2 regions of the Paenibacillus sp. SAF-068 genome follow, and region 2 is predicted to be linked to the other one. Evidence: riboswitches for the same ligand, from Rfam matches in the RefSeq annotation. Region 2 holds a riboswitch; the other holds the start of a gene.
What was found. Region 2 has a riboswitch for cobalamin ahead of cobJ (precorrin-3B C(17)-methyltransferase). Riboswitches for the same ligand answer to the same signal wherever they lie in the genome.
Positions count from the first base shown of each region.

Region 1 (9,856 bases), on a different contig from region 2:
ACGAAACCACAGCATCAGTATTATCCTGAAAGGATCTTCTGAAGAAACTGCACCTGTTCTTGTTCCTCGTTTTTCTTCTGCATTTTATACTTCATTTCTCTCACGGACAAGACTGAAGTCATCAGGCTCCGGGTATAGGGATGATTCGCTGAGTTGGCCAGCTGCGAACTCTCCACGACTTCGACCACCTCACCCTGGTACATGACGGCAATTCGGTCGCTCACCTGCTGGACCACTGCAAGATCATGCGATATGAAAATAGATGAGATACCTGTTTCTTTTCTCAACTCCACCAACAGATCCAGGATCTGCTGTTGAATGGAAACATCCAGAGCAGAAGTGGCCTCATCGAACAGAATGATGTCTGGCTCTACTCCAATCGCGCGAGCAATGACTGCTCTTTGCTGTTCTCCTCCGCTCAGTTCATGCGGATATTTATCTGCCGTAGCGGCAGACAATCCTACTCGTTCCAACAACCTGAGCACTTCCTGCTCCGTTTGTTGGCTCTTCATTATTTTATAATTGATGAGTGGCTCCCGAATAAATGCTCCAATCTTCACTCGCGGATTAAAGATAGCCGAAGGCTCCTGAAAGACCATCTGAATCTGCTTTCGTTGCTGGCGTAACGCATTTCCGTTCAATCGGGTAATATCCTGCTGACGATATTGAATCTGCCCTGAAGTCACTCGCTCCAAATGGGTTACACATCTGGCCAGTGTGCTCTTCCCGCTACCACTCTCCCCGACAATCCCCAGACACTCCCCGGGATACAGTTCCAAATGAACCGCTCTCAGTGCATCAACTGCCCTATGTCCCTTTAACTCATAGGTTTTGCACAGATTTTTCAGTTCCAGAATCGGTAACCGCTCATACGCCATGAACATTCCCCTCCAATTCAGGTACAGCACTCAGCAGCTTGCGAGTGTATTCATGCTGAGGATCGGATATTACGCGGAAAGTATCTCCCATCTCGACCAATATACCATCCTGCATCACACCAATTCGGTCTGCCATATGAGCCGCAACAGCAATATTGTGCGTTACCATAATCATGCCTGTCCCCTGACGGGAACGAAGCTCGCTCAATCGGTTCATCACTTCATTCTGTGTCGTCACATCCAGCGAACTCGTCGGCTCATCTGCCAGCAGAAGCTCTGGTTCCATCGTAACCGCCATAGCAATCGCTGTTCGCTGTTTCATTCCCCCACTGAGCTGCGAAGGGTAGGAACGCATAATTCGTTCGGGATCCTGCAATCCCATGTCCGAGAGCATATTCACAGCCATGACTTGAGCAGCCTTTCTGGACACGCTGAAATGAGTTCGAATCGCTTCAATATACTGACTGCCGATACTGCGAATCGGATTAAGATAGGTACCGCTGTCCTGAAACACCATGGCAATTCGCTTCCCACGCACGTCAGCCCAATCCAAACGCGAATCACGTAACAGCACTTTATCCTGAAAAGAGATCTCTCCCCCAACGTATCGCCCACCTCCTGGAAGCAGGCCAAGCAACGCCCGAAGCAGGGTTGATTTCCCGCTGCCACTTTCACCTACAATCCCGATAATCTCCCCCTTATTCATGGAGAAGGATAAGTTTCGTAGACCCAGAGAATCTCCTTTGTAAGTTACGGACAGATGATGGACACGCAGCAAGGGATTCATTACTCCACCTTGATATGGCGATCCAGCAGATAGAAGTCGATAGGATACATCGTTGCACCCTGCACGTTACTTTTACTCACAATATTAATGGGGGTATAGGTCAAAAACATATATGCTGCATCATCCAAAATCATCTGTTGGGCCTCTGCCGCGAGAGCATACCTTTTCTCCACATCAAACTCGGAGTGAAGACGATTGATGACCTCATCCAACTTCGGATTGCTATATCCGCCCACATTCCATTCCGCGCCCGTCATGAAGTAGAAATCCAGAATATACTGCGGGTCACCCGTGATGCCTGTATTAATACTTGTTAAAGCGAGATCGTAATTTCCGCTCTTCTGATGATCGGTCAGATCCTCGTAAGAGGTCATCTCCACTTGAACGCCGATTTCTTTCAGTTGGGACTGCATTGCAGCAGCCACAATTGAATCAGACTCATAAGCGGAGTTGAGTATCAGTTGTAGCGATAGCTTCTTGCCATCTTTTTCACGAATGCCATCTCCATCTGTATCCTTGAAACCAGCCCCATCCAGTAACTGTTCGGCTTTCTCCGGTTCGTAGTCATATCCCTTGATGTTGTCATAACCGAAAGGCAGCGCTGAGGTAAATGGACCTTTGGCCGCCTGACCTCCCACCAGCGTATTCGCATACATCTCGCGGTCAATACCATAAGAGATTGCCCGGCGAACCTCCGGGTTACTCAGCAGTGGGTTGGTCGTGTTAAACCACACGAACTGGGTACGCAGGCTGGGAATTTCATCAATGTTGTATTGACTCTTGTCCTGGAATAACGCCAAACTGCTGCGACCCACGTTACTGGCTACATCAATCTCTCCAGACTGAAGGGCAAGGGCACGTGTGCTATCGTCCTTGATATATTTCAACGTCAATGTGTCCACATCTGCCGCGCCGCCCCAATACCCGTCATACTTCTTCACCTGGATCTCCTGATCTGGCGTATACCCTGTCACCATAAATGGCCCGGTAGCAATGGGCTCGCTCTTGAATTTTGATGTATCTGCGCTCGTATCCACAATGATAAACAGTGGCTCGGCGATATTGCCAAGCAGCGACGCATAAGGCTCTGTCGTTTTAATCGTCAGATCTTGTCCTTCAGCAGTCATCGAGGCCACGGGTACAGTCGCTTGTCCTCTCTCGTTTAACTCAATGGAGCGTTCAATCGATTTTTTCACCGCGTCTGCAGTTACTCTGTTTCCGTTATGGAAAGTTACACCCTCCCGAATATGAAAATGCCAAGTCGTGTCATCAACACGTTCCCACGTGTCTGCAATTTTAGGGACCAGCTTCATATTCTCGTCAAACTGAATCAGTGTCTCACCAATCGCTGCACGCGTAAGTGTCCAGCCGTTCCATTCTTCTGCCGGGTCCAGGTTGCTGCCAAGCCAGAACAAGGCCACATTCAGATGTGTTGGTGCACTTGTCGTATCCTTGTCCGTAGCTGCTGGCTTCTCCATTGCACCCGACGCGGTCGAAGGATTATCGGCGTTGCCACAAGCTGCAAGCAAGAACACAACGAACATGGATACGATGGTGAGCAACATTGATTTTTGAAAATTCCTCTTCATTCCGGTTCCTCCAGTTAAGCAGTATTTTTCTTGGGATCAAGCACATCTCGCAGACTGTCTCCCAGTAAATTAAAAATAATTACGGTGCTGAATATCGCCAGACCCGGGTAAATTAACAACCAAGGTGCAGTCTGGAGATATCTTCTTCCTTCATTTAACATGGCCCCCCACTCGGGGTTCGGTGGCTGCGCGCCGAGCCCGAGAAAGGACAAACCCGAGATGGACAGCATCATACCGCCCACATCCATCATCGCCATGACGATGAGTGGAGGCATCATGTTGGGCAGGATCGTCCTGCCAATGATCTGTATCTTACGTGCTCCGCTGAAAGCAGCGGCAGCAACATATTCCTTTTGCTGAAGTGAAATCACTAGGCTTCTCGCCACCCGTGCATACTTCGCCCACCAGACGACCGACAGTGCCAGCACCGTATTGAACAATCCCGGCCCAAGCATCCCCACCACAGCGATCGCAAAAATCAGGCCCGGGAATGCCATTAAGGTATCCGACAGGCGCATGAGCACCATATCCGTTACACCCCGAGCAAAACCGGCGATGACCCCAATCGCCACACCCAGTACGAACACAATGCCAATCATCATAAAGGTGAGCAGCAGCGATGTTCGTGCACCGTACAGAAGACGAGATAATACACATCGGCCCAACTGATCGGTTCCAAGGGGATATTCCATGTTGGATGGCTGCAATACTTTGGCAAAGTTTGTTGCAAGTGGATCGTGTGGTGCAAGCAGCGGTGCAACCATGGCAAGAATAATCCAGAAGGCGGTCAAAGACAGCAGGAATGCGAACCAGCGATTTTGCACTAATACAAGTCTGAAGGCTCTCATCTATACGTCCACATCCAGTCGGATACGGGGATCACGAAGATGAGTCCATACATCAACCAGCAGGTTCAGGGTGACATATATGATCGCCATCCAGATGACATACCCCTGAATCAGCGGATAATCCCTTGTGAAAATCGCATCTACAGCCATCTGTCCAACACCCGGCCATACAAACAAACTCTCTACTATCGCTGCACCGCCCAGCAATGCACCTGTCGTCATACCCATAAGCGTAACGATCGGCAGCAGGGCATTGGGGAGAATATGACGCAAAATAATGATCGACTCCTTCACACCTCTGGATCTTGCTCCGATCACATAGTTCTGGCTTGTCTCCTCAAGCAGGACCGCACGAATCTGTCTGCTGTACTGGGCAACAAGTGGAATCGCGAGTGTACATGCAGGCAAAATCAGGCTGTACCATCCGGAGTTGCCCATTACTGGCAGCAGCTTCAGCTGTACACCGAAGACCAACATGAGTAACATACCTAACCAGAAGCTGGGCATGGATAATCCGGCAAAAGAGAACAGACGAATGACGTGATCAAGCCATTTGTTACGATAGACAGCCGACAGCATCCCCAATGGAAAGGAGACCAGTATAACCAGAAACATGGCGCTTCCTGTTAGCCAAAGCGTTGCCGGGAGCCGTGCCATCAGCACGTCCAGTACTGGACGATTGTATTTATATGATGTACCGAAGTCTCCAGTTACCACCTGCCCCAGCCATGTCCCATATCGGTAAAGAAAGGGCTCATCCAATCCAAGCTCCGACCTCACCTGCCTGACCAGCTCATCAGATGGCGTTACCCCCGTAGACATAAGCATAAGCCTGGCGGGATCTCCCGGAGACAGGTAGGTTAGCAGGAACGTCAGGAACGTGATGCCGAACAATACGACTACCAGTTGTATTAATCGTTTAACGATATATCTGCTCAAGTGCTCTAACGTCCTTCCCCAAAACTCTATGTATGTGTCATGATGTTCTTCGTCCATAACAAAAAAAGCGTCCCTCTCCGTGTTACTGGATGAGGACGCCTTAAATAAACAGATTTTCAGAAAAAATCATGCTCTCTAAACACCTTCCTATCTCCCGTAGGGTACTACTGTGTTTGTTAAACCTGGCAGGTCTCCTGGCTCCAGAATCATCGTCACTTGCAGCTCCTTCCCGGTCTAAACCAGTGGATTAACGCTACCTGACTCCTCTGTTACAGTGGCGGGACCGCACCGGTATCACACCGGACTTCCCTATTAAGCTTTCACCCTGTCGGGCGAAGCACCAAGTTCCACATATTCAATTGAACTTACTGCATTTCATCTCACTTCTGTATCAGTATAGCGGGACGACAGATAATGATCAAAACTTTTCTTTTCAAATTGCAGTCATCAATACATCTAATCTCGCATTCGCGACCCCTTTGGTGACACACCCGTTACCCGTTTGAACATCTTGGAAAATAATAGCGGGTCCGTATAACCTACGGAATGGGCTACTTCGCTCACGGAAAGTGTGGGATTACGAAGCAGCTCTGCAGCCCGGTTCATGCGATATTCCAGAAAAAAGGATTGCAACGACTTGCCATATCGCTCCTTGAACAGTCCAGACAGATACGTTCGATCCAGCCCAACAGCACGGGCAATATCAAGGATGGACGTTCGCTGGCTGTACCGATTTTCCATGAACTGAACCGCTTGCCGAATGTATGCCTCTTTGCCAGACAGGAGCTGGCTCTCTTCTTCCAGTTCAGACGAAGATGAGATTAATTCAGCGATTAAACGGTACAGCAGGCTTTGATAGAGTACATCGCCTCCCGGACGCAAGCGCGTTGCAGCCTGTACCATATCATCATATAAGTGGGCCATCCTTTCTGGATCATGGGCATGAAATACCGGGTGTTCTGCGCTTAGTTGTGCGCGCTGCAGAAAAGCCTTTGCCTGAACACCTTTGAAACCAAACCATGAATAGGTCCAGGGGTCCTGCGAATCAGCTTCATAATGAATAACCGTGTCCGGTAAAATCAAGAACCCTTGCCCTTGAGTCAGGTGATATTCCCGACCTTCCATGTACACGGTGCCCCGGCCTTTATGAATGTAATGCACAATGTAGGAATCCCGGACACCAGGCCCCCAATAATGCGCGGGATCACACGCCTCCCAGCCAAAGAACAACAGGACCAGCTCCATCTGTGTCCATCCAACAGGAACAACGTTCATCTCCACTTTTCGGCTCATGTTCTGCCTCCTTCCGTACCATCCACCGTTTGCTCTCTCATGTGTATATCATAAATTATAACAGCTGAAGTACAGAATTTTGAATAGAAAGCGGAAACAAAAATGGGATTATGCCATGTTTGAGAGGGGTTGAGCCATAGTTATATGTGCCGAATCGGCCTATAGTTGGGGTACAACATTTTTCAGGGAGGCTTAACTTAAGATGAACAAAATTACATTTCTCGGTGCGGGAAGCACCGTCTTTGTCAAAAATGTATTGGGTGATGTCATGATGACCGAAGCACTGCAGGATTTTGAATTGGCATTGTTTGATATCGATGCTGAACGCTTGAGCGATTCCGAGCGTTTGCTGACCAGTCTTGCCCGTTCAATCGGAAGTCGTTGCGTCGTGAACGTATATCATGACCGCAAAGAAGCGCTACGCGGGGCCAAATATGTCATCAATGCCATTCAGGTCGGTGGGTATGATCCATGTACCATTACGGACTTCGAAATTCCGAAGAAATACGGATTGCGCCAAACGATTGCAGACACACTCGGAATAGGCGGGATTTTCCGTAACTTGCGGACAATTCCGGTCATGCTGGATTTTGCCCGGGATATGCAGGAAGTCTGTCCGGATGCATGGTTCCTGAATTACACCAATCCGATGGCCGTGCTTACTAACGTCATGAATGTGCATGGTGGGATCAAAACCGTAGGTTTGTGTCACAGTGTGCAGGTATGTGTACCCCATCTGTTTGATGCACTGGGTATCGATCAGACAGGTGTTGTGGCTAAAATCGCAGGGATCAACCACATGGCGTGGTTGCTCGAAGTTACAAAAGACGGGCAGGACCTGTACCCCGAGATTAAACGTCTGGCGAAGGAAAAACAGAAAGAACAGCATGACGACATGGTTCGTTATGAACTGATGCAGCGTTTTGGGTATTATGTAACGGAATCCTCCGAACACAATGCCGAATACCATCCTTATTTCATCAAGCGGAATTACCCGGAACTGATTGAACGCTTCAACATTCCACTGGATGAGTATCCACGCCGCTGTGTGAACCAGATTGAAGGCTGGAAAGAAATGCGTACCAAGCTGTTTGCCAGCGAAAATATAGAACATACCCGCAGCCGTGAATACGCATCGCATATTATCGAAGCGATGGAGACGAATAACCCGTACAAGATTGGCGGCAACGTCATGAACAACGGATTGATTACGAATCTGCCGCGCGAGGCATGTGTCGAAGTACCTTGTCTGGTCGATGGATCAGGAATCAGCCCTACGTACATTGGTGACCTGCCTCCACAACTCGCGGCTTTGAATCGGACAAACATCAACACGCAACTGCTGACCATTGAAGCAGCCATCACGGGCAAAAAAGAACATATCTATCACGCCGCCATGCTTGATCCACACACGGCTGCCGAACTGTCTATCGACGACATCGTAGCGATGTGCGATGAGTTGATTGAGGCTCACGGCGACTGGTTGCCGAAATATACCTCATAATTATAAAAGCGCCGTTTCCTTTGCAGCTAAAGGGGACGGTGCTTTGTTCGTTCCATAGCGACTACCCGCTGAAACGTGCATCATATTACATCATTGTTAAGAAATGTCTCGCTTCCTTAAACCTTATTCGACAGGAAGCAAAAAACGATAACCAATACCAGGCTCCGTCTGAATATATCGAGGATTCGTTGGATCTTCATTTAATTTCTTGCGCAGATGTCCCACATATACCCGAAGATAATGGCTGTCGGACTCATGATGATGCCCTCCCCATACTTGCTGCAAAAGCTGACGCTGGGTGATGATCTTCCCTGCATTCGAGGCGAGCGCCTTCAGCATCTCATATTCCGTTGGGGTTAATTTGACCAAATTCCCCTCCAGTTCGACCTGCCTTTGGGCCAGATCAACCGTCAGTGCTCCGAAGCGCAGTATTGGCTCATCCGTCGTTTTGGCTACATGACGTAACGCCACCCGAATACGGGCGACCAACTCACCCATCCCGAATGGTTTGGTCACATAATCATCTGCACCACCATCCAACGCAGCAATTTTGTCTCCCTCCTGGTCCTTCGCTGTCAGCACAATGATGGGCACTTGTGACCATTCGCGAATCCGGCGAAGGACCTCCATGCCAGACATGCCTGGCAAGCCAAGATCAAGGATGATCAGATCCGGATGTACAATACTCGCCTGAATAACGCCCTCTTCGCCCTCCCCACACTCGTAAAGTTCGAATTGATGTGCCTGAAGAGTGACCTTGAGCAATTTGCGAATCTGCGGCTCATCATCGATCACCAGTATACGAGCTCCTAGTGGTGCGTTCATATTATTCTTCAACCTCTCCTTGTTCTGAATAGGGAAACTGCGATCCGTGAGCCTCCATGGGGATATCCATGCGGATTCTCGTTCCCCCGCCCGGATTCGGCTCTGCCATAATGGTCCCTCCGTGGACTTCCACAATGCCTTTGCAGATCGCCAAACCAAGCCCCGTTCCTGTGACATGCTGAGTAGAAGCTGAGCGATAGAACTTATCAAATATACGTGTCCTTTCCACTGCGGGAATACCAATACCTTGATCAGCAACCATGATTGTCAATTGACTCGAACTCTTATCACTTACCACAGTGATGACAATCTGGCTCTCATCAGGCGAATATTTGATGGCGTTACTGACGATATTGACCAGCACCTGCTCCAGCAATACTTCATCTCCGTAGATGAAGGCCGGATCATCAGGCAGTTCAACTTGAATGTTGTGATGCGGACTGAATTCCCGAACTTGTGTCAGTACAACGCTAATTATGTCTCCCACGTCACACCATTTTCGGTTCAGTTGCAACATGCCGCTCTCCAGCCGAACCATACCCAATAGATTCGTGACGAGACGATTCATGCGCAAGGCCCCATCCCGAATGTTGCCTGTTAATTCTCTCCGATCCTCGGGTGTAAAAAGAGTATCATTCTCCAACAATCCCGTAGCCGAGCCGATAATGGCCGTTAGGGGCGTCCGTAATTCATGGGAGACCGAGTCCAGCAGCGCTGTGCGTATGCGCTCCGATTCAGCAGTGATCTGCGCCAACCGGGCCTCTTCCGCCAGCTTCACTCGAGCAATGGCACCTGCGGCCAGTCCACCGCATGCCTCCAACAGAAGAAGCTGTTCTTGCTGCTCATGAACCTCACCAGCTTCCATACTCACGGCGAGCACGCCATGAATCTGCTCCTCTGTGCGTAGCGGCACATATAGCCCGGGAGATTCCCGCAAAGTGGATGATCCCTTACCTGCGATCTGTCCGTGAAGATACACCCATTTGGCGATGGCAATCTCCGACTCCCCATCCCCCCATCCATCCTTCTCCCCTTCTGATGCAGATACGGAAGAGCTTGTAACTAGCAGATCCCCATGTTCATCCGGAAGATACACAGCCGCCGGCTTACCCAGAGTAAGCGATACTTGGGTTGCAATGTTAACCTGCAACGTATTCAGATCCGTGATGGCTGTCATCTGACGACTCAATGCA
Region 1 is NZ_JBQCJX010000008.1:28,605-38,460, forward strand. Features, by position in the region: gene ACTHPG_RS25885 (ABC transporter ATP-binding protein) at 21-878, opposite strand; gene ACTHPG_RS25890 (ABC transporter ATP-binding protein) at 868-1,665, opposite strand; gene ACTHPG_RS25895 (ABC transporter substrate-binding protein) at 1,665-3,254, opposite strand; gene nikC (nickel transporter permease) at 3,269-4,102, opposite strand; gene nikB (nickel ABC transporter permease) at 4,103-5,041, opposite strand; cobalamin riboswitch at 5,209-5,401, opposite strand; gene ACTHPG_RS25910 (AraC family transcriptional regulator) at 5,498-6,334, opposite strand; gene ACTHPG_RS25915 (alpha-glucosidase/alpha-galactosidase) at 6,537-7,838, shown strand; gene ACTHPG_RS25920 (response regulator) at 7,962-8,663, opposite strand; gene ACTHPG_RS25925 (ATP-binding protein) at 8,665-9,856, opposite strand, start outside.
Region 1: another riboswitch for cobalamin. It lies ahead of nikB (nickel ABC transporter permease); the one in region 2 lies ahead of cobJ (precorrin-3B C(17)-methyltransferase).

Region 2 (9,856 bases):
GATGGTGATGATGGTGTTTGGCTGCTTCCAGTCTGAATTGGCAGTTGTCACAGTTGGCTGTTACACGTCCGTATAACCCCTCATGAGCTCGCTCCAGCACCAATTCAACCAGCTTCGGGTGGAAGCCAAAGTATCCGCCAACCTCAACCTGAATGTCCGGATGTGCCGCTGCAAATTCCGCAGTCATTTCATCAATGCGCTTGATCAGTACACCTGTGAACAGGAAGTAAGGCATGATGATGATTTTCTTTGCACCCAGCAAGAGACAGCGCTCTAATCCATCCGGGAATGAGGGCTGAGTCACGCCGATAAAGCTGCTTTCCGTCCACTTGTATGGCAGTTTCTCCCATAACATCCGGGTCATTTTGAAAAAATCACTGTTGGCATCCGGGTCACTGCTTCCGCGTCCAAGCACCAGGACGGCAGTCTCTTCATCCGTCACCGGAGCCGGTGGAGCCGCGACCGCTGTACCGCCTTGAGATGCGACAAGTACAGGTTGTGCCTCTTGCAGACGAGTCTGCATGATTTGAACGACTTTCTCATGAACCCCGATGGGACGACCGTATACGAACTCTACCTGCGGATAACGTGCCTTGGCGCGGTCAATGGCGTTAGGAATATCAATCTTGGCATGACCGGCAGCAAACAGAATGATCGGCACCAACACGACACGTGTTGCCCCTCGATCCACACAAGCGGTTACACCTTCAGCAATACTTGGTCTCGTTAACTCCAGAAAACAAGTCTCCACCAACGTATTCTCCGGTGCCTTCGCTGCTACCTCATTTGCAAACTCCTTCAGTTCCCGGTTCCCCTCGGGATCACGACTTCCGTGTCCCACCAACAATATTGCATCCATCTTTGTTATTCCTCCCCCGTCTGACCCGCAGATCAGACTTTTCATATTCAATCGGCACTCCAGTTCATCAGGCAAAAACTGCGCTCAAACCAGTCCTCTCATCCATTCGCTACATCCCCGTAATAATCAATCCATGTCAGCTGAAATTCAGCGAATATTGCAAACGATTCGATACGTCCTGACAAGCCGCATCGTCATGTCTCCCCGAAGGAGATGACTCAGTCAAGGAAATTAATTAATGCTTAATCAAGGCTTAGTCAGGCACTAGTACATAATTAATTTAGTACGTAATTAGTCACCGCATATCGGGTTTACTTCCACCGTGACCGGTGCGTCCACATGGCGGAAGCCCTGAATTACGCCGACTCGTTTGAAGAACTTGTGGAATCGCTCATTCGGATGACCCTTTTCCTTGTAATCCGCCACAATTCGTTCCACAATTCCACCAATTTGGTCACCCGGAATTCCCTCTGCTACGGGCTGTGCAGGATGGGCATTGCGGCCGAATTTCTTGCCACCGAGGAACAGGTCGTATGCCCCTTTGCGATACACGATGCCGATATCCTCCAGCACGGCCCCGTAACATGCCATACCGCAGCCATTCAGCGCCACACTTGTTTCTTTCGGTGCACCCAGTCCGCCAATTACGGCCTGCAAATGGTTAGCCATCGGGACAGCGTCATCCTTCTCCATGTTGCAGAAGTCACAGGCCTTCACCTTGATGACATCGCCAATCGGTACAACGATAAAATTCGCTGCACGCAGCTCTTCAACCAGCGAGTCCGGTTCAAATGTCGGCACTCTCAGAATAATCTGATGCTCCGGCGTGTACTCCAGTTCGCCGTCTTCACTTGCACACTGCGCCAGCAGCGCCATCTGGGCTGCGGTGAATTTTTTGTTGCCCACGCCGGGCGACACGCCGACTTCGAACAACGGCGCCTTGCGCCCAGGCTCGGACGCGGTGCGTACCGCCGTTGCGGTCGCAGCTTGCGGTGCACTTGCCGATCGGCTCGGCGCTGCTGCTGCATCCAGCCAGCGGCTCGCCGATTCGCCCGCGAGCGCGCCGCCTGCCGCGAGCCGCGTCAGCGCCTCGGCGGCGAGCGCAGCTGCGCCGGCGCGGGGCGCTTCTGCGACCCGGCCCGGAGCGGCCTCTGCCGCAACGGGCGCAGGTCGCTCGCCGGCAAGCACGGCGGTGCCAGCGCCGCTCGCCGGGCTTGCCGCAGGCATAGCGGCAGCAGCCCCTGCGCCAGCGGGAGGCTGCCCTTGCGGAGCCGTGCCCGCTCCGGCGCTCTCGCCGCGCAGGGCTGGCTCCGCCTGTGGCTGCGCGGCCGATGCATCGCTGGCCGCGCTCTCGCCCGCTGCCTCGCCGGAGGCGGCAGCGCGGGCTTCCCTTGCGCCGAGCGACCATGGCTCGGCTTCCGTGCGAAGTCGCTCATGGGGTCTGAGCGACTGTTCCGCGGTGTTCAGCGTATATTTCCGCTGGTACCCGCGCGGGGTGACCATGAGTCCTTCGTACATCATGGTCGAAGAATTGCCGATAATCACGGTCGTCAGCATGCCGATATCATGATTCAGCATATCCTCCAGTGTGGTCATGACAACGTCCTGACGCTCACGGTATGCACTTTTCACCAGACCTACCGGGGTCTGCGGATCACGATAACGCAGGATCATTTCCTGTGTTTCCACGATCTGGCGTGTGCGCCGTCCACTGCGTGGATTGTACAGGGCAATGACAAAATCAGCGGACGCTGCGGCTTCGACCCGGCGAATAATGGTCTCCCACGGCGTGAGGTGATCACTAAGGCTGATCGTACATGCATCATGCATAACGGGAGCTCCGAGCAGCGAAGCACAAGACTGAATAGCCGAGACTCCTGGAATAACTTCGACAGCAACACCCGTATCCGGCTTCCAGCCTTGCTCCATCAGCACCTCGTACACCAGACCCGCCATCCCGTACACGCCTGCGTCACCACTGGAAATTACGGCAACTTTTTTGCCCATCTCCGCCTGTCTGACCGCTTCCTGTGCACGGCTTACTTCCTCCGTCATGCCTGTGCGCACAATCGCTTGCCCGTTTAACAGAGGTCGAATAAGATCCACATAGGTGTTGTATCCGATAATAACCTCACTCTCCTGAAGTGCTTCGAGTGCCCGCTTCGTGATATGTTCCATGGCTCCCGGACCGAACCCGATAATCAACAGCTTGCCTTGATCTTGCATTGCTTTTCCTCCTCCATCACACTTGTCGAACCGATCTAAACATTGAAAAAGGACGGCTATGCCGGCCTTCTCCCCCACTGTACTGCATCTTCAACTCGTCAGCTCTGTTAACTCGGACTCTCGAACCAGGCTCGTGGACCACCTGTGATGATCAATCCAATCTATTCCTCTACCTGCAACTTCCCGACTTAGGTTAGGTATCGCAAAGATATACATTTATCTAAAAAAACAAAAAAATCCCATCCTTGTAACGGATGGGATACGCATGTACGTACACTCAAGAACACAGTCCAGACTCCCCGAAGGTAATCCTGTGACTATGTGGCCCAAGGGGGGCCAGCCAGGCGAACCGCTGGTTCGCCCCATTCCTGATTCTTCGTACACCACTCCTTTCCGCGAAGGATTCGGTGACACATGCAAGGTAGGTCTCCTGGCTTTGGATCATCAGCTTCCTTTTCTGTCTTCCCCGGCTTTCCGAGTGACTTGGATCAAAAAGGGCTTCACCATTACAGTGGCGGGACCGCTCGGGACTTTCACCCGATTCCCTGTTACCTCTTGCTGCACGCAAGAGCACCTTGCTTGTTCTCATTCAATATTGTTTTCATAATAACACCGCTCAGGAAATAATGTCCATGCTTATGATATTTGTCCGTTCTTCAATTTTCAGACAAACCTGAAAAAGGTCCTGATCCAAAATAATGGATCAGAACCGGATGTAACATAGACATATTCGATTGGTTTCAAATCATTCAACTACCGCATGATTGAATACGTTCATAGTCATTGATAACTATGGTTGCAGGCCGCTAATCTTCGCAGCACGGCCCGCAGCAAAGTAACGTCCAAGCTCTACGATGAGCGCTCCCATCTTCTCTTCTTCCGGAATGACCAGCGCCTCAATGCCTTCTTCACGCATAGCGTTTGCTGTAACTTTACCTACAGAAGCAGGAATTACACCTTGCCTGAAGGCGGCAAGCATCGGCTCAAGTTTGTCCTGGGAAGCCGCATATTGGGTCAGGAATCGGACCTGCGGTCCACTTGTAAACGCAACAGCATCTACCTCGAACTTAAGAATTTCATTCAACAGCTGTTCCAGCTCTGCCTCTTCCGGCGGGACATGGCGGTAAGGAAGCACTTGTCTGACGACGGCCCCTTGCTCTTCCAACCATGCGACAAGTTTGGGAGCTGTCTCTCCATGAAGCTGCAAGATGACCTTTTTCCCTGCGAGATCATGTGGAGCGAATTCTCGAATAAGCCCATCCGTGCTACCGTCGTCATCTCGTACCAGCGGTGTTAACTTGCGCTTTTTGAGCGCATTCACCGTCTTGTATCCCCTCGCCGCAATGGAGGATTCCGATAATACATCCAACAACTGGCCTGCGACTTCCATATCCTCAGCCATATCAAACAATGCATCCAATCCCATACCCGTCGTTAACACCGCCCAGTCTGGCGGGTCTGAGATCCAGGATACCAACCCATCCCTGATATTCCGATCATCCAGAAATACCGTCCCCTGTGACGGCCGCACAAGCGGGATTCCACCCATTTTTTCAACCAGTACGGACATTTCTTTCGATTTTCGTGGTCCTGTCAATGCTACACGCACACCTGCCAAATGTTGAGCCATTCATGTTCCCCCCGTTAGTTCAGCCGAATGTTCATCAGTCTGACTACAGTATACAGGGTACTTCTGCGAAGGGAAACTGTGCTTATCCTCTTTTTTGCCCGTTAAGCTATAAGGATTTTTGATGGAAAGCATCAGGAAGGCTGGAGTTCTCCACCGTGGGAATCCTTCCTTCCTTTCTCCTTATCCTTCCCGAAATCAACCGTTTCTTGCTCGGGTTCAGTGTTTTCTTTCCCTGAATGTTCTCTCGATTTCTGATGGGAAGACCGTTGCTTATCCTTTTTGCGTGGACGAAGGAAAAGATAAAATACTACAGGGAATAGCACTTCAAAAACAATGGCGATCCATGTCCATTCCCGGGTAAATCGATTGAGCTGAATTGCATTTCGGAAGAACCAGAATGCACAGACAAAACCGACCAGGGCCACAGGACCTGTCAATACTTTACCTGAAACGTTCGGAATCATTCGTTTCAGTCCCCAGCACACAAAGTAGAGATCAAATGCAATCTTCGTAATCATGGTAGGCAAAGTTGCCGCTGCCAGTGCCAGGTCAAACCGGTCCAGGAAATCACTGATTTGTAGCTGTCTGGCCAGCTCATAAGAGGGGTAAACCAGTCTTGACGCTATTGGAACTCCAATGGAGGTTATGGTCTCCACAACGATCAGCATCATCAACAATGCAGAGATAATAATCCCTGTAGATACAGATTTGAATTTAAAGTCACCGCCTTTGACTACAAACGGCAGTGCAATCATCTCTCCGAAAAACGAGAATATGTACCAGCTCCCTTTGCCTACTCCCGCAACATCAATGTTAAAGTACGGCATCAGATTATCCATATTGATCTGTTGAATAAGCATGAAAGGCACAACAACCGAGTTTAACAAAAACAGTGTCACATACAGCTCTGCCATTCCGATCAAGGAACCGAGTCCACCTCTGACGATAAAGACTCCCATCACGATAAGTGATAGCACAACGATGGAGATGGGTGTGGTCTCTAGCAGCGTTATACTTATATAGTCACCTGTTAGCCGGATGTCTCTCGCAAACACGAAGAAAAAAAACAAAATGTACATCAATCCCGCAAGCCTCCCCAAAAAGGGGAAACGGCCGGCAAGAGCCTCAAACAGATCCTGGTCCGGAAATCTCCGTTGAACCCGGCTTACCATCCACATGGATAAGAGCATCACGAGAACCACTGGCACATACGATAGATAAGCATGTTGTTCCGCGTAGTAAATAGCCTGCGCATGGGGCTGAATCAACGTGCCTGAAATACTGAGCAGCAGCACGAGCAATATCATCTGGCGGTGTGTCACTTTCTGATTCATGAAATACCTCCTTCCCTCTCGCCAATTCGCAACTCACATGCTCACCGTCCACAAGTCTATGGCAATGGCAACAAGCGCTGGATGACGTGACTTATCCATACCGACACATATAAGGTTTTGCTCAGATGGGTCACATAGAACCAAATGCCCGTCCCCAATACAATCAGGCCATAAGATAGCCATCGATTAATGACAGCCGCTTGTTTCAAATGTCTGAAATCCATGATGATGACCACTATCGCCATGGCCAAGTAGGTATATAACAGCGGCTTAATCATGCACAATGTCCTCCTCCACTACGCCAATTGGTTTATTGCTCACCCCTACATTTTCAATAATGACATGGGGAGTAACCGTCACCTTGACTTCAGGATATATGTCATCCCATCGAGCCTTCATTTTGTCCCACTCCGCTGGCAGATGTTGATGAATGGACCGACCAATTCCAAGAATGTCGGCGTGGTATTTCTCCTGCACCAGACGGACACCTTCCTCGATGTCGGATTTGATTTTCTCGTGAATCGCTTCATTTAACTTCACAATCTCGTTCTCACGCCGATCACCATAATTGGATTCGTTATCTACAAGAACGCCCTTCGCATATAGCTCAACGTTCACGACCACCTTGTCATCTTTGATATGTGGATGCAGTGAAGCGTTGTTCTCGTTCAGCTTGATGAACATATTTCCTTCTCCGCCAGGGGCTTTAACCATAATTTCTGGCGCATTGGCCTCCCCCATAGCCAGAATCAATGCATCTGCTGGAGCCTTATCAATCATGCCAACCAGCTTGTCTTTTTTGAAAATGGCCAATCCATCCAATTTGATGTTTGTTTTGGCGTCCTTCCAACCTTCTGGAACATTGCTTACTTTGGAAGCAACCGGTAGGAACGGATCCACACCTTCACTAAGAATGGCATCAATGAATGTTTTAAGTGAACGCGGGTTGCGCATGTTTAGGAAGCACAACTCTCGCACCATCTCGGATGGAAACTTCTCTATAGGAGCATCCGTATCCATTACTTCGTATGCCGCGCCTTTCGTGACGACCGGTAATGCAGAGAGTCGGTTCAGCGGATAACGCGTGAACAAGTCGAGCATTGGAGCCACGCCATCCCGGGCAAGATCCTCCCCAATCAGCATGGTACGACGGTGCGCATAATAAATCTTGCGAGATAGCGATTTCTGACCTTCAAGTGAGGTCCCCCGCAGTGTCTTTGCGGTGTTGGACAACATGAACCACGATTTGTCCCCGCTTGTACCCCCGCCACCTCCCGAACTGCCGGTAGAACCGGATTGACCAGGAAGAGCAATTTGCAGACTGGATCTGTAATTCTCCTCTTCCTTATCAACAGCTATGCCAATGACAAAGGCAATATCATTAATCTCCTTACGATCCCAACACCCTGCAATGAAAAGGGTGCACAGCAGTAACATCAATGCAGCGCGGAATTTACGAATAAGAAACATGTATTCACCATCCTTCCTCTGCTTCAGGCGAACCATTAATCTTCTCTTTCATCCGTTTCTGGTTATCCTGAACCGTCGAAGGACGATTGATCATTTTCCACCACGGCACACGAACAAGAATATCCTTGGTATCTGTTTTACTGTACGGGCTAAGACCTGACAGATAAGGCACGCCAAACGAAGTCATCTGTGTCAGATGCACCGAGATCAGAACCAAACCAATCACAATGCCGTACAGTCCAAGCATACCCGCCAATAACATGATCGGAAATCGCAACAGACGCACGGTAATCGCAAAGTTAAACCGCGGAATTGTAAAGGAAGCTATACCTGTCATGGATACGATAATAACCATTGGTGCGGACACAATCCCTGCCTGAACTGCGGCCTGCCCGATCACGAGCGCACCGAGGATACTGACTGCCTGACCGACTGTTTTCGGTAACCTGACCCCCGCTTCACGGAGGGCTTCGAACGACAGCTCCATGATGAGGGCTTCCACCAATGCCGGAAAAGGGATGGCTTCCCGTGCACCAGCAATACTCAGAATCAGCGTGGTGGGCAACATATCCTGATGAAATGTCGTGATCGAGATATACAGCGCTGGTAGAAATAGAGCAATAGCCACAAATAAAAAGCGAATCCAGCGTACCAGATTACTGATGAAGAATCGTTCATAGTAGTCCTCACTGGCCTGTAGCATCTGCCACATTGTGACTGGAGCAATTAACGCAAAGGGAGTGCCGTCCACCAAAATGGCAAATCGCCCTTCCAACAAGTTACCTGCTACTGTATCCGGGCGCTCCGAATAGTGCATCTGTGGGAATGGAGAATACGGGTGGTCTTCAATCAATTCCTCGATATAACCCGTCTCCAGAATGCCATCGATCTTAATTTTTTCCAGACGTTTCTTCGCGTCCTGAATCAATTTCGGATCAGCAATATCCTCGATATAGGTCAGAACGATATCTGTCTTGGTTTCGGTACCGAGGGTCATACTCACCATCTTGAGAGAGGGGGTTTTCAGCTTGAACCGCAATAAAGCCGTATTCACACGCAGTGTTTCGGTGAATCCTTCACGCGGCCCTCGAATCACGGATTCTGTCTGCGGCTCCTCCACCCCGCGTCTGACGCCGCCTTTTACGTTGAACATCCAGGCTTCGCTGCTTCCATCGACCACCAGAAGTGCGGAGGATGCAAGCACCCCTTCTGTCGCAGCAGCCCAAGTTTCAACCCGCTTCACCTGCGTCAGCTCAACGGTTGTATCATCCAGTGGAACATCGGGCTCATCTGTGCGCTGCTGCACCAGGCCTCGAATAATTGGACGCAGCATATGCTCCTGGATATCGGCTGAGTTAACAATGCCTTCAATATAAACCAGAAGCCCTTTCACTTCCGGCGTAATCATCACGTTGCGAAATACCACATCCGAGCATTCGGAGAAGATCTCCTTTACCGCTTGAACCTGCGTTTCATGTACTCTACTGATCGGCTGCCGTAGAAAAGGCGGGGACGGCAGTCCCAAAGGGATATGTTTTCTCTCTTCTGAAGTTCGTCCCGATTGTCGGGACTTGTCTTTCCCGGATATTTTGTCCGCCATATGCCGCCCCTCCGTTTCTTGTTTTTATACAAGGTAGCTTGTGCCAGACAGCCGGGAATTATGTGGTTTATTTTTGCAAAATTACGATCATTTTTTTGATTTCAGACAGCAAAAAGGCCTCTGTATTTAACAGAGACCTTATTAACTATTCCGATCCTACTCAAGCCATTATGCAGTTAATCTGCGAAATAATCCTCAGGCACATAGCGAATCTCGGACTTCGCATAGATGCTTAGCGTGTGACTCTCCCTGTTGTATACTACCCGTTCACCATCTACGTAGTACCAGTGCTTCAAAAGGGGCTGATCCTTGCGTTGGACGAAACGAAATACGTTTAGTTCCTGTCTCAGTTCCATAATCTGTTCCACAATCTGCTTGTCCAGACCCGTGACGGTAAATATGAAACCTGTACCCTCCTGTTGGAATCGATAGGACAGGGCATCTGTTTTGCTATTAGCTAGTCCTCGCCCAGTCACCGCATGTTTGACCATAAACCATTCCTGTTGCGCCATACGTGTATATCCTCCTTCATCTTGGAGTTCATTTCATCAGCCTTCTACGGCAAATCAATAATCATATAGAACGTATCTTCGTTTGCTTGCAGCTCGATTGAATTCTGCTGTTCCACACGAGCCGTGTCACCTGCGTTCAATTGGTACTCTCCATCCAATCCCAGCTTGCCTTCGATGGAGAAAATGTACATCCGGCGGTCCATCTCCTGATGGAAGGTTAACGTT
Region 2 is NZ_JBQCJX010000003.1:540,777-550,632, reverse strand. Features, by position in the region: gene ACTHPG_RS20170 (sirohydrochlorin chelatase) at 1-859, opposite strand, end outside; gene cobJ (precorrin-3B C(17)-methyltransferase) at 1,151-3,085, opposite strand; cobalamin riboswitch at 3,489-3,678, opposite strand; gene ACTHPG_RS20160 (uroporphyrinogen-III synthase) at 3,876-4,715, opposite strand; gene ACTHPG_RS20155 (GerAB/ArcD/ProY family transporter) at 4,847-6,049, opposite strand; gene ACTHPG_RS20150 (hypothetical protein) at 6,106-6,327, opposite strand; gene ACTHPG_RS20145 (Ger(x)C family spore germination protein) at 6,320-7,519, opposite strand; gene ACTHPG_RS20140 (spore germination protein) at 7,524-9,119, opposite strand; gene ACTHPG_RS20135 (hypothetical protein) at 9,296-9,631, opposite strand; gene ACTHPG_RS20130 (pirin family protein) at 9,676-9,856, opposite strand, start outside.